DNA from 2 places in the Virgibacillus dokdonensis genome. Region 1 is predicted to be linked to the other one. Evidence: riboswitches for the same ligand, from Rfam matches in the RefSeq annotation. Region 1 holds a riboswitch; the other holds the start of a gene.
What was found. Region 1 has a riboswitch for thiamine pyrophosphate ahead of B2C77_RS03495 (IS4 family transposase). Riboswitches for the same ligand answer to the same signal wherever they lie in the genome.
Positions count from the first base shown of each region.

Region 2: linked by a shared signal. The riboswitch ahead of thiW (energy coupling factor transporter S component ThiW) and the one ahead of B2C77_RS03495 (IS4 family transposase) in region 1 are both predicted to bind thiamine pyrophosphate.

Region 1 covers NZ_LT745763.1:376,823-384,498, forward strand. The annotation lists gene B2C77_RS03495 (IS4 family transposase) at 464-1,693, opposite strand; TPP riboswitch at 1,930-2,032, opposite strand; gene lhgO (L-2-hydroxyglutarate dehydrogenase) at 2,407-3,594, shown strand; gene B2C77_RS21310 (response regulator) at 3,682-3,894, shown strand; gene B2C77_RS03505 (response regulator) at 3,864-4,394, shown strand; gene B2C77_RS03510 (TAXI family TRAP transporter solute-binding subunit) at 4,816-5,811, shown strand; gene B2C77_RS03515 (DUF1850 domain-containing protein) at 5,813-6,280, shown strand; gene B2C77_RS03520 (TRAP transporter permease) at 6,406-7,676, shown strand, end outside.
Region 2 covers NZ_LT745763.1:3,447,520-3,455,195, forward strand. The annotation lists gene B2C77_RS17670 (ABC transporter permease) at 1-253, opposite strand, end outside; gene B2C77_RS17675 (ABC transporter substrate-binding protein) at 762-2,444, opposite strand; gene B2C77_RS17680 (ABC transporter ATP-binding protein) at 2,685-3,653, opposite strand; gene B2C77_RS17685 (ABC transporter ATP-binding protein) at 3,695-4,675, opposite strand; TPP riboswitch at 5,319-5,425, shown strand; gene thiW (energy coupling factor transporter S component ThiW) at 5,664-6,161, shown strand; gene thiD (bifunctional hydroxymethylpyrimidine kinase/phosphomethylpyrimidine kinase) at 6,298-7,104, shown strand; gene thiM (hydroxyethylthiazole kinase) at 7,101-7,676, shown strand, end outside.

The sequences.
Region 1 (7,676 bases):
AAGGAACTCGTTTTGAACTTTTATAAACAAGTTTTCACATAGAACAAAGGCTCGGGGCGCCCGATTAGCAACGTAGCGAGTGGAACGAATCAACGAAAGTTTTAGGAATCATGCTCCTGCAACAGGAGTATGTCGGCGCCCTCCGGCAAGCCCGTCTTTAGTCGGCCTTCCTATTTAGAACGAACCGATGATGACTTATCGTAAGGCGATTTCGTGAAGTCGCCTAGTTGCTGGGCGCTGGAGCCGGACGTGGCTAAATAACTTAGTTAGTTTATCCACAGCTGCAAAATTTTATAATTTCCCACTAGCGTTGCATAAAAAGTAATGCTTCAAGTCAAGCGTTAATTTTCCATTTGAGACATAGGTAACAGAATTTTCTGATATATGTTATTTGTACACAATGAAAAAAAGACAACAGGCATGAGAGGTAGCCCTTCATCCATTTTTTGAATAGTATATACTTTTAAACGAATGGATCGTATGTTAAATCATCTAAGTGTAACACGTCTCCTGTCTCATATTGTGCTAGGGTCTCTGCAAAAATTCGCTCATTGTCCCACCTTCGTCGTCCACTGGACTCTCGCTCTGGTTCTTTACGCACTTTCAAAATAAAGGTTGCCATGGATTGATCGTAACCATCCTTTATCCAACGCAACATTTCCAGCAAGGTTCCTTTGAAACCTATTTTATTTTTCATTAGGATGATCAGGCAAAAGGTAATCATTGCAAGATAGACTTGATTATAAACGGCATTTTCACTCTTACCATATAATGTTGTAATGACCAAGTGTTGCTTGATCCATTTGAAAAACAACTCTATTTTCCAGCGGTTTCGGTAGATATCGCTGATTTCTTGCGCACTGCGCTTGGCGTCGTTACACACAATCCGAATAGGCTTGCCATTACTATCTGTTGTCTCTATCAATTGTAATGGATGTTTCATGTTTCCGATTGTCACCATGGCATGGCGTGTGATGGGAGAAGATGGATCCACGAGTAACTCTTCCACGACGTGTACCACTGTATTGGCTTTGATACGCGTTGCAAATTTTATTCCTTTTTCCGAATAGGCATCGAACTTCGCAAAGTTGAAGTACCCGCGATCGAATACATGAAGCACATCTAACTGATAAACAATTAATTCATCCAGCTGTGTCTCATCCGCTGGTCGGGCTGGCGTTAGAATCATCTTATCTAGCGAGAGCGTATCATTGCACAACCTAATTGAAGTGTGCATTTTAATCCCGGCTTTTGTTTCTCGAAAATCAGCCCATTCATAGCCACTAAGACACATGGAAATAGTCGATGAATCAATCAAATGCAGCTGAAGCAATGCCTTTCCTGCTTTCACAGGTCCTAGTGTATACTGTACCTTTTGAATGAGATGACGAAGAATAGCTTCTGGTATTTCATGTGGGATTTGTCTATTCTTACGCGAGAGTTGTGACTTACTGATACTGTCTATACCTACTAATCGCTGCACCGTTTTTTTGCGTGAAACAGACTGACTGATTACTGCAAGATTTTCTGATTTTTTAAGTTGTGCGTAAATAAATAAGCGAATATAGGCAATGGTATCTAGCTTTTTCACATACTTGTCTACCCCTTCTATATCAATCATTTTTTGAATAACTTTTGTATCTAATGGATGAATGTATTCCTTGAATACCATTTTTATGGTATGATTGTCCATGAAAGACTCCTTATAATTTGGGATTTGGACAGGACTACCATTCCCTTATTATAAGGTTTTTTTATGCGTTTTTGTATTGATAATTCCTATTATTCTTAGTATTGACACAAGGTGTTTTTTCTTGACTACTTTATAAAAAATTTATGCAACGCTAGTGATAATTTCCTAGACCACAAAAAAGACTGCTTTCGTGAAGAAGGCAGTCTTTACCAAATAGACTATGTATGTTGTACTCTCTGGTTTTGACTGCACTTCCCCACGCTAGTATTATCCAGATCGGGTAATAAGGGTCAGAAATTATCCTCTCAGCCATCTAAAATAGCTCCCCTAGTGCAAATAGTTATGCGGTTTTATAGTTTGTTATAGTGAATTATAGTATAGAACGTCAAAGTTCACAACCAATTCGTTTGAAGCTTATAACTAAATTGCACAGTAAATACCATTTCCCTATCGAAAATAGCAGTATATATGCTTTTGTTTAAATTTGTTTTCGAAAAGGTTATTCGGTCCATTTCATACTAAATAGTATATGGAGATTCGAAAAATATATGTTGATTGTGAAATTGCACAGTTGTTTGTGCTTTAGCTTTATTTCAAGTTGTTAAGTTCAGTTTAAAAACTCGTTTAATTCGAAATAATTATTTAATTAAGATAATATGTTGAATATACAGATTGGAGAGACCTAACTGAAGGAAGGAAAGGGGAATTCGTGCATGTATGATTACATTATTATTGGTGGAGGTATTGTAGGTTTAGCAACTGCATGGCAGCTGAAAACAAAGCATCCGCATTCATCCATTGCCGTATTGGAGAAAGAAGAAGCATGGGCAGCTCATCAAACAGGGAGAAACAGTGGGGTCATTCATAGTGGTATTTATTATAAACCTGGTAGCTTAAAGGCCCAATTAGCGGTGAGGGGTAGAAATTCTATGATTGCATTTTGTCAAAAATATGAGGTGGAGCATGAAGTTTGTGGCAAAATCATTGTAGCTACAAGAAAGCGAGAACTACCGTTTATGGATCAACTGTATCACCGAGGTTGTAAAAATGGTTTACAAATAACAAAATTACAAAGAGAGGAAGTTATTGATCATGAGCCATATGTTCAAGCAGAAGGAGGATTGTATATACCGACAACAGGTATTGTGGATTATCAACAGGTGGCTTATAAATTAGTAGAGTTACTCGCAAACCAAGGAGTTGAGTTGTTTTTAAATACACAAGCACATCAAATGAATGAGAAAGGATTTGAAGTAACGATAGATACGAATCATCAATCTTTGATCGCTAGAAAGGTTATCAATTGTGCGGGATTGCATAGCGACCAATTGGTTAAACAGTCGGGTATTTTAGCGGATGTAAAGATTATCCCTTTTCGTGGGGAGTATTTTACATTAAAAGCAACGAAACATTATGTAGTAAAAAATTTGGTCTATCCAGTACCAGACCCAAAGTATCCATTTTTAGGCGTACATTTGACGAGAGGAATTCATGGTGAAGTGCATGCAGGTCCTAATGCAGTATGGAGTCTTAAAAAAGAAGGATACAATAAGTGGGACATAGATAGGAAAGAAGCACTAGCTACTTTGTTATTTCCAGGATTTTGGCGATTAGCAAAGGCAAATATAAAGGTGGGCGCAATGGAAATGTCGCGTTCTTTGTATAAAGCATTATTTGTAAAAAGTTTGCAGCGTTTTATTCCAGAAATCCAAACAGAAGATGTGATAAAAGCTCCATCTGGTGTACGCGCACAAGCTATGCTTCGAGATGGAACACTACTTGATGACTTTTTTATTATACCCGGAAAAAATGTGCTCCACGTTTGCAATGCACCTTCGCCCGCTGCAACAGCTTCGCTAGAGATTGGTAGGATGATAGCTGAACGGGCATCATTATCATAAGTTTTTTTCGCTATAGGAAAGCTTCATTTTACAATTTTATCACAAGGGGCCGAATTCGGGATCAAGTCCGAAGAGAGGGGGATACGAATGTGTAAAAATACAGAGGTAAAAGTTGTTATCATTGAAGATGATCCCATGGTGCAGGAAGTAAACAAAAAGATGGTAGAAAAAGTAAACGATTTCATCGTTGTCGCTACTGCAAGAGATGGAAAAACAGGTGTCGAGCATTGTCAAATCTATCAGCCCAATCTATATTACTCGATATTTATATGCCTGAACAAGATGGAATTCAAACGATAAAGGCGCTTCGACATCACAATATAAATGTGGAAGTAATTGTCATCTCTGCTGCAGAAGATAGGGAAATGGTTCGCAATATGATGCAGCATGGGGCGTTTGATTATCTTATAAAGCCATTTAAGTATAGTCGTTTAGTAGAGGCATTAAACAAGTATCGAGATTATCATTTTCATTTCTATGGCAACGATAGAGTTGACCAAGAAATGATTGACTTGTGGATCAATAAGCGGTCAGAAGCAAACCATAAAGCGAATGCGCTTCCAAAAGGATTGAATAAGCAAACATTACAGCAAATTACCAACTTATTAGAACGCAAAAATAGTTCTATTTCAGCTGATGAAGCAGCTTCCTGTATAGGAATTTCCCGAGTTACCGCAAGAAGGTATTTAGATTATTTAGAAAAAGGGGGTGCAGTTGAAATTGTCTTACAGTATGGAACTGTAGGCAGACCTGTAAATCGTTATCAGCTCATGCGTAAAGTGAATAAAAACAGCTCTTAATCCATCATATAATTATAGGTTTCACCCTCTTTTTTTAAAAGAATAAGAAAGTATAAAATTTATTGTTGGGTACCGATTTAGCGGAATAGCGACGTCCGGCTCCAGCACCCAGCAACTAGGCGACTTCACAAAATCGCCCTACGATCAGTCACCAGCGGTTCGTGCTAAATAGGAAGGCCGACTAAAAACGGCTTGCCTTAGGGCGTCGGCATATCCCTGTTTTAGTGCCAGGCTTCCTAAAACTTTAGTTGATTTGTTCCAGTCGCTACGTTTCTAAACGGGTTCTTGCGCCTTTGTTCAGTGTAATTAGGAGTAAATATTTTGAACAAAATGTCCAAAACGTACATTATGTTCAAAATATTTATCATTTTACTTGGAAGCGTTATCATTTGAACCATAACAATGGAGGGGGAGAGGAGTTATGCAGAAATATATATTCCTTATTATGGTCATTATAGGGCTGTTTTATTTAGCAGCTTGTAGTGGAGGTGATAAAGCAAATAATCATTCAGCGGCTAGCAATGGAGAGGCACAAGCAATTGTTTTTGGAACAGGTGGCACATCCGGAACCTATTATCCGATAGGAGGTGCTTTGAAGCCAGTTTTTGAAGAAAGTGAATTTGTAAATAATGTAACTGTTGAATCTACAGGTGCCTCTGTTGCTAACGTTCAAAATATGCAGAATGGATTGAATCAAATGAGCATTATCATGAGCGATGTTGGGTTTGATGCAATAGAGGGAACAGGTCAATTTGATGGAAACTCTGTAGATGTGCAAGCACTGGCGGGTATGTATCAAAATGTTGTTCAAATTGTTGCTACTACTGATAGCGGGATTGAGAATGTGGAAGATTTGGAAGGGAAACGTGTTGGTGTTGGTAAAGTAGGATCTGGTGTGGAACAAAGCGCACAGAAGGTACTAGAAGTACTGGGGTTATCCTATGATAATCTTTCTAAAGTTACACATACAGGTTACGCTGATAGTGTACAGGAAATGAAAAATGGAAATTTAGATGCAGCGTTTTTCACTTCTGGTATCCCGAATAGTAATATTACAGATTTAATGCAACAAAATGATGTGGTGTTTGTAGAAATAAAAGCAGATATAGCAAATACTTTGATGGAAAAGTATCCGTTTTATAAATCGTTTACGATCCCAGCGAATGATGAGACGATGTACAATCTAGCGGAGGAAGTGACAACGGTTGGTATTCAGAACTTAATCGCAGTATCTCCTGACTTAAATGAAGATATTGTATATGATTTAACAAAACGCTATTATGATTATTTAGGGAGTGAAGAGATCTCTATTCATGCTTTGAAATATTTAGAGAGAGATCAAATAGCAACGGATTTAGTAGTACCATTGCACCCCGGAGCGAAAAAGTTTTATCAAGAGCAGGGATTGGTAGACTAATGTGAGGATACGTTATGTCCGCCGTGTTTTGCTTATTTTATGTTTCTTGGTTGTCAGTTTTATTGGGATGCTCTTTTTTCCAACGCGAGCCATTGTTGTTTTACAAAATGATGCTATTATTTATGCATTTCCTGAAAGTGAGGGTACGTTTGCGTTGGAATGGGTGCACTCCGTTGAAAAAGAAAAATGGATAGAAAAATTTCGAGTGAATAATTGTCAAATTTTTTTACAATCCACAAAGTTTAAAACGTTTGGAGCAGGGGTGCCTGCAATAACAGAACAAGTAATCAAACAGAAAAACGGCTGGTTAGTTGTAGATTTACATCGAGAAATTGGGAGTGAGCTAGTGGTTCGCACTACAGAAATAAACCATTATAAGTTTATCTTTAAAGGGAAGTATTATCCAATGGCAGCAAGTGATGCTCCTTATGTTATTAAAACGGAACGTGTTCCTTTTTTTGCACTATAGGAAAGTATTTTTGGTGTTTATATTATAAGATAATTGACGGCGTTTTTCGCGATAGATTTAGCGACAAGCCAAGTTCTTCTAATATTTAGTAGTCTGTCCCCAATAAAGAATGGTGAGGTGAAAAAATGAGCGGTGGAGATAAGCTACGGGATTACGAGAGAGAAAGTAACGTACGTACGCATTTACCTAGAGGTGTTCGGATACTATTTGTTGGAATAGCTGTAGCCTTAGGGATTTTTCATCTTTACACATCCTATGCAGGTGCGCTTGTTGATATAAAACAACGTAGTATTCATCTATACACACTAATGATGCTAGCATTTTTATTGTATCCTATAACAAAGAAGAAAAAAAGAAACAAAATACCAATATATGATTATATGTTAGCAGGTGCATCGCTCGTTTTAGGAATCTATATGTTGGTGTCAGCAACTACGATTATTGAGTCAGGCGGGCAAATTAATCATATAGACGTGTATGTAGGAATGGTCGTTATTATCGTATTATTTGAAATAACGAGGAGAGTAACCGGATGGGGGCTAACATTATTAGCTTTCGGTTTTCTTGTTTATGGATTCTATGTCAAACTCTCTATCTACCCTCAATTGACGTGGGACATTATTATAAATGCTTCAAGTGGGATTATATTCCATCTTGTTTACATTACAGAAGGAGTGTTAGGTACTGCGATAGGTGTATCAGCTAGCTATATTATATTATTTATTCTGTTTGGCGCATTTTTAAGCAAATCAGGTATGGGGCAATTATTTAACGATATAGCCATGGCTGTAGCGGGTCATACCAAAGGTGGACCAGCTAAAGTTGCTGTTTTAGCTAGTGGTTTTCTAGGCTCGATTAACGGATCAGCTATTGCAAATGTTGTAACAACAGGCGCCTTTACCATCCCACTTATGAAAAAAGTTGGCTATCATAAAAATTTTGCTGGAGCTGTAGAGTCTGCTTCTAGTGTAGGTGGACAAATTTTGCCGCCAATTATGGGGGCGGCCGCCTTTATTATGGCAGAAAATCTAGGGATTCCGTACACTACTGTCATTCTAGCGGGAATTATTCCAGCATTGCTATTTTATTTTGGAGTTTTATTACAAGTTCATATTAGAGCTTCAAAACTTAAGCTAAAAGGGTTAGACAAAAATGAGTTACCCACTGTGAAGACAGTTTTAATGAAGCGCGGACATCTTTTGATTCCAATGATCATTCTTTTGTATTTATTATTTAGTGGGAAGACACCTTTTTATGCAGCTTTTTGGTCAATTATAGCTACAGTTCTCATTACCGGGACTGGGAGAATGTTATTTATTAGCGGTGCTGTTTCACTTTTTCTCTTGTTTGAACCGCAAATTGTTGCAGTTTTGGTAGGTGCGAGTATACCAGAATT
Region 2 (7,676 bases), 3.1 Mb from region 1:
CTTTCGATCGTAAAGACGTTCCTAAATCACCTTTCAGTAAATCGGTAACATAAATTCCATACTGAGTTAGATATGGTTCATTTAAACCCATATTTTCTTCTAAATTCTCTACAGCTTCTTGTGTAGCTGCTTCCCCTAAAATTGTTTGCGCTGGATTACCAGGTATTAAATGTACAATGGAAAACGTTATAACTGTCATTCCAAGTAATACTGGAATGACATGCAGTAAACGGCGCATGATATATGCAGTCACCTTTTCACCTCCATTCCAATCTATGTTGGTACCAATAGAAAAACTGAACTTTTTCTATAAAGGGAATCTTTTAGATCATGTAGCCGTTCTTTTTCTCCAGTGCAGATATCGGAATTGATGTACCGCTATCTCTCTCTTCACTTTTTGTTGTCCTAGATTTTAAAGGGAGAGTGTGTTGCGGTACACCTTATTTTTAATAAACACCATCGTTTTGCTTCATAATTCACCTCAACGTTTCATCATTTCTATAGTGAAAAATCATGTATCCATACCTTATCGACTGTTCAAAAAGCAATCTGATTGCTTCTTTTTCACCAAGTGCGAAAACAACCTCTTCTATGATTCCTATACAAACTGTTCTTTAAGAACCTTCTATAGTTTAAAAATTCGGAAAAATGACTGGATTTTATGTTTATCAAGCTTAGATTGTTTCAATTTCTATCCATGAGCTCATCATTTAGCAAACCAACGTAACCTTTTAGTCATGCTCTTTGATACTTACACTCCTTTATTCCGTTGCTATTTCCACTTCTTCTAGCGGGTCACTTGTAGATGGATGTGGTATAAAGTTTTTCACTTTATTTTTAGCGGCAACTAGCGGTGTTGAGTGAACAATATTTACCCCTGGAACTTCTTCATGAAGAATGGTTTGCACTTGTTTATACAATGCTGCCCGCTTATCTTGATCGATTTCTGCACCAGCTTGATCAATTAATTTATCCACTTCATCATTTTGAAAGAAAGAACGATTTTCTCCGCCGATGCTATCTCCATGTAGCAAACTGTCAAAGAAATAATCTGGATCACCATTTGAGCCTGACCAACCAAGCAAATATAAATCCTGCTCCCCTTTACCTGTTTTTTCTAAATATGGAGCCCATTCTTCACGGACAATATTTGTTGTAATACCAATCTCTTGTAAATTGCTTTGGACTATTTCAGCAACTGTTTCAGGATCTGGCATGTATGGTCGCGATACAGGCATCACCCATAAGTCCATTTCAAATCCATCCCCATAGCCTGCTTCAGCTAATAATTCCTTCGCTTGCTCTACATCATGCGCGTAAGGCTCTAATTCATCATTATACCCCAAATAATTTGGTGGAATTAGATTCGCTGCTGTCGTTGCATAACCTGCATAAAGCGCCTCGACAATCGCATCTGTATCTACCGCATAATTGATCGCTTGGCGAACTAATTTGTCATTTAACGGCTCTTTTTCTACATTCATCCCTAAAAAGCCAATGTTATTTTCACCCCGCACATATAAATCAAGCCCTTCTTCTGACTCAATACTAGCTGCATCATCTGGATTAATTCCATCAATAATATCCACTTCTCCAGAACGCAACGCGATTAACCTAGCTGAGTTTTCTGGAATAACTTCAAAAATAATTTGATCTAATTTGGGTAATCCTTCTTTATGGTAATTAGCATTTTTCTCTAGCACGATCTGATCATTCTTACTCCAGCTAACAAATTTGAACGGGCCTGTCCCTACAGGATTTTCATTAATAGTAGAACCATATTTTTCTAAAGCAGTTGGTGAAGTCATTGCAAAATAGGACATAGCCATATTTTGTAAAAAAGGTCCTTGAGGTGCGTTTAAAACAAATTCCACTTCATAATCATTCATTATATTTATTTCTTTAATATTATGTGCGTCATCCCCTTTATACCCGCCAAACATACTGCCATACAATGGATAAGCGTATCCCTCATCCGCAAATGCATACGTATGTTCAGGGTCGGCCCAACGTTCGAAATTCACCTTTACAGCTTCCGCATTAAATGGTGTGCCATCATGGAAAGTAACGCCTTCTTCTAGAAAAAATGTGTACCGTAAACCATCATCAGATACTTCCCAGTCATGCGCTAAGCCTGGAACTACCTCAAACGATTCTTTATCATAATCGAGTAAACTTTCATAAATATTCTCTGTAACACGCAAGGATTCCCCATCAGAAACACTCGCAAAATCTAAACTAACTGAATCACCACCACGGCCAAATACTAATACCTGCTCTTCGTTAGCCGTTGCCTCTTTTTCGCCCTTAGTACCCTCTTCACTTGCACCACCACTTTCCTCCTCTGCTTTGTCCGTTTTTGCTCCACCATCACCACTACACGCTGCTAGAAATAACATACATAGCAGCATGAAAATAAACCAAATCGCGCATTTCCCCTTCATTTTTCTTCCCCCTTAAAATTTTTTAGTTAGAAAGACTTGTTTTGTCGCCAAGTCTTATGGGCGAAAGCTGTAATGTTATACGATAAACCTTTAAAATTTTATGCTTTCCTATCGTGTAAACGAACACGAAGTTCTACATTTTACCCTCACACATTTAATGAGCACTCCATATGCACTAGTAAGTTTTTTCATGCTCGCTAACCATTTTCAATCGTGCACATCCCTTTACACAACATGCTTTCACGTGTATAAATGACAAGCAATAAAATGATTCGCTTCCATCTCTTGGAAAGCAGGTTTAGCTGTTTTACAAATATCCATTGCTTGCGGGCATCGTGTATGAAAGACACAACCTGGTGGGGGGTTTGCAGGGCTAGGTACATCCCCTTTTAAAATAATTCGTTCTCGAATGCCATCTGGATCTGGGGTCGGTACAGCTGATAATAATGCTTGGGTGTATGGGTGCTGTGGATTTTCATACAATGTATCCTTGTCCGCTAATTCCATCATTCGTCCCAAGTACATGACCCCTACACGATCACTAATATACTTTACAACACTTAAGTCATGCGCAATAAACAAATAAGTCAATTGAAATTCTTCACGTAATTTTTGCATTAAATTCAAAATTTGCGCCTGAACAGATACATCCAATGCAGAAACAGCCTCATCGCAAATAATTAATTTAGGATGATTTGCTAACGCTCTAGCAATACCAATTCGTTGCCGTTGTCCACCACTAAATTGATGTGGGTATCTGGAAGCATGGTAGCTATTTAAACCGACTATTTCTAACAGTTCTTTCACACGCTGTTTACGTGCTGTTTTGGCTGTCACCCCATGAACAAGTAGCGGTTCTGCAATGATTTTTTCAACCGTATGTCTTGGATTTAACGAAGCGTAAGGATCTTGAAAAATAATTTGCATATCTTTGCGGAGCTTTCGCAACTCTTTTGCTTCAAGATCCTTTATCCTTTTTCCAGCAAACATCACTTCCCCACTCGAAGGCTCCAATAATCGTAAAATGGCTTTTCCAGTTGTTGATTTTCCGCATCCTGACTCTCCAACAATACCAAGTATCTCTCCTTCTCTTACACTGAATGAGACATCATCGACAGCTTTGATAACACGCTTTTTCCTTCCAAATACCCCGCCTTTAACTGCGAAATGTTTCTGTAATCCTTTCACTTCTAACAATGGTTGGACCACTTTCTCCTCTACCTCCTTCCTGCTTGCTTTAATGGGAGCAATCATGCTTCCTTTTCATGTAAAAAGCATCTACTTGTGCGGTTATTTTCTAGTTCATATAATGGAGGGTTTGCTTGAAAACATGGTGCAAATGCCCATTCACAACGAGGTGCAAAACGACAACCTATCTTTTCCTTCTGTGGCTTAGGAACCGTACCTGGAATAGAATATAATTGTTGTTCTGTTTTCTTCACATTTGGTAATGAACGAATTAATCCTTTTGTATAGGGGTGGTTAGGATATTTTAATATTTCTCTCGTCGTCCCTTCTTCGATGATTTGCCCAGCATACATCACTGCGACGCGATCACAAATCTCTGCAACGACACCTAAATCATGTGTGATGAACAGAATAGCTGTCTGCTTTTCTTGATTTAACTGTCGCATTAAATCGAGTATTTGTGCCTGTATCGTTACATCAAGTGCTGTTGTTGGTTCATCCGCTATTAACAAATCTGGTTCGCAAGCCATCGCCATTGCAATCATGACCCGCTGTCGCATTCCACCTGATAATTGATGCGGATAACTAGCGACAATAGCATTTGCCCTAGGAATTCCAACAAGTTCTAATAATGTAATCGCTTTGTTACGCGCTTCTTTTTTGCTTGTTTTTTCGTGTAGTCGAATCGCTTCTATCATTTGATTACCAATGGTAAATAAAGGATCTAAAGATGTCATTGGTTCCTGAAAAATCATAGCAATTTCATTTCCCCGTATCTGTTTCATTCTTTTAGGAGAAGCTGATACGATATTTTCCCCTTTAAAATAAATGTCACCACTTACAATTTTGCCAGGCGGGCTAGGTATTAATTGCATGATGGATAAGGATGTGACGCTTTTTCCACAGCCCGATTCTCCAACAATACCAACGACCTCTCCTTTACATACAGATAAACGAACCCCATTCACAGCGGGAACCTCCCCTTTTTCCGTAAAAAAATGCGTATGGACATCTTTTAGTTCCAGTATGACTTCTTTGGACATTCTGATTTCACCTCGTTTCTTACAAATTTCCACCACTCTAAAGCACCTCAACTTTAGAAATAGATAGTTTCTTGCCATATATTTGCGGTGGATGTTGTCATGCCTTTACATTTTAAACTCGCAAATAGGTATCTTGTTAACAAACTAAAAATTCAGTCTATTGAAACAGTTTTTTCCCCGGTTCATTATCACCTGTAAGGAATATCTTGCATTTACTTATTTTGTAATAGATTTGTTCCCCCTCCTTTCACTTTCTGATTTATCCTTCTATAATCTCATGGAGTAGGTCACCACCTCTTCATGAAAGCGTTTCTAATATACCGATGAAAAACTAGGATTTTAGAACCATCTTGTAATGCTTATCATATTCATGTCCACATGAAATTATTAACCTTTCTTTTAAAAGTTTTGAATATGTTTTAACTTCATCTATAAAAGATGGACCGTAATTTTATAGAAAGTGGATTTGCAGGCCATTATTCAAAACAGGCAATTATTTTCCCTTTACAACTATCTCTAAACCACGCAAGTACAATTCAAGGTAATAAAGATGCGGAAAGGTACTAGCTTTTTCCATGACAAACATCTACCATTTTGTTAAGCTTGATGTGTTAGCGTTTAATATTTTAGTAGAATATTTTATAAGAACTACTAGGGGAGCCTATCATGGGCTGAGAAGAAGCAATAGCTTCTGACTCTTATTGACCTGATCTGGTTAAGACCAGCGGAGGGAAGTAGTAGAGATTCTCTTTCTATATTTCTTCTTCTAAGTCAGGTTCTGTCTGGGGTCTGACTTTTTTTGCATGTTAGGAAAAGATAAGGTTTATAGGATAAGTAACATGGCGTTATGCTTGTTCCTTTTGTTCTATTCTATTCGTCGACAACGACTTCCCGTTTAGAATGAAAGAAACCTTACAGCAACTTCTATTAAAAATGCTGTTCTTCACTACTTTCCTCTTAGTAAAATAGACAAAAGCAAGGTGATGCTATGAAAAAAACATACACATTAACATTAATGGCTGTCTTTGTTGCTATTGGCACACTAGCAGCACAATTTCTTTGGTTTCCTGCTGGATTTGCCAAAGCGTACCCCGTGCAACATGCTGTTAATGTGATGGCAGCTATTACGTTAGGACCTGGACCTGCTGTAATAATAGCTTTTATGATTGGTCTGTTACGAAATATGCTAGGACTTGGAACTTTATTAGCATTTCCAGGAGCCATGGTAGGAGCATGGTTTGCAGCTTTACTGTATCGTAGATTTGAGAAGAAACGATGGGCTGTCATTGGAGAAAGTATAGGGACTGGAATTGTAGGATCCTTGCTTGCCGTACCCATTGCTCGCTTATTCATGGACAGTAGTGCCGGAGCTCTATTCTTTGTCCCGTCATTTTTAGCAAGTAGCATTTCTGGAGCTTTTTTAGGGTGGTTTATTGTTTCACGCGTGAATACAGATAAGCTGATTCGTATACAAAGGCAGTATTAAACTGGCTTTAAGTCCAAGACTATATGATAACTATTTATATGTTTGGGAATCATTCTAGATAGTAGTTCGCTCGAAAATGAGCCATCATGGTTCACGAAATATACTGGCAATTATATAAAGAAAGGAAGCGAATAATTTGAAACCAATTCCATGTGCATTAACGATTGCAGGAACTGACCCAAGTGGAGGTGCAGGTATTCAGGCAGATCTGAAAACATTTCAAGAGTTAACTGTTTATGGTATGTCCGTCATCACATCGATTGTTGCACAAAATACAACTGGTGTACAAAATGTCCACCATATCCCTATTGATATGATAGATGAGCAATTGCAATCTGTTTTTTCTGACATGCCTGTACACAGTCTAAAAACAGGCATGATTGCCAATGAATCGATGATGCGCGTCATCCAAAAACAACTTACTAGTACAGACGCATACTACGTCATGGACCCTGTTATGGTTGCTACTAGCGGCGATCCTTTAATTGCCGAAGAAGCAAGAGATTATTTAAAAGAACAGCTTCTACCTTTAGCAACTGTTGTTACGCCAAATATTCCAGAAGCAGAATTTATTACTGGCAACAAAATCCATGATGTTAACGATTTACAAGAAGCAGCCAAAGAAATGGTGGATAAACATGGTGCTCGGGCTGCCCTAGTAAAAGGTGGACATATGCATGGAGATGCCATTGACTATTTATATGATGGACATAAGATGCATACCTTTCACTCCAAACGCTTTGACACAACAAGTACGCATGGCACTGGTTGTACGTACTCGGCAGCCATTACCGCTCATTTAGCTAAAGGCCTGCCGTTATATGAAGCGGTAAAAGAGGCTAAACAATTTGTTACAGCAGCTATTAAGCATTCTTTCCCATTAGGCGCTGGGAACGGCCCTACCAACCATTGGGGAATTCGTGAAGAAAGGGTGAAACAATGAATACATCAATTATAGAGCAAGTTAGGGAGGCCAATCCGTTAATTCACAATTTGACAAATGAAGTCGTGATGAATTTTACTGCTAATGGTTTACTAGCTTTTGGGGCTTCACCGATTATGGCAAAAGCAACAGAAGAAGCAGAAGAAATGGCGTCCATTTCTAATGGTGTGCTTATAAATATTGGTACATCAACATTGACAGAGATACCAGCAATGAAGCTTGCTGGTAAAGCCGCCAACAAAAAAGACATCCCAGTAGTACTAGACCCTGTTGGCATTGGCGCCACATCATTTCGTAAAGATGTCGTTAAACAATTATTACAAGAAGTACAATTTACTGTTATTAAAGGAAATGCAGGCGAAATGGCTAAGCTAGTTGATATGCCATGGGAAGTAAAGGGGGTAGAATCTGTCGGAGATGGTGATGGAAAAGAGATTGCTAAAAAAGTAGCCAACATGTATCATACGACTGCTGTAGTAACAGGAGAGACGGACTATATTTGTAGTAACAATGAAACGGTAATAGAAAACAGAAGCGGGCATGTCTATTTGGAAAAAATCACAGGTGCTGGT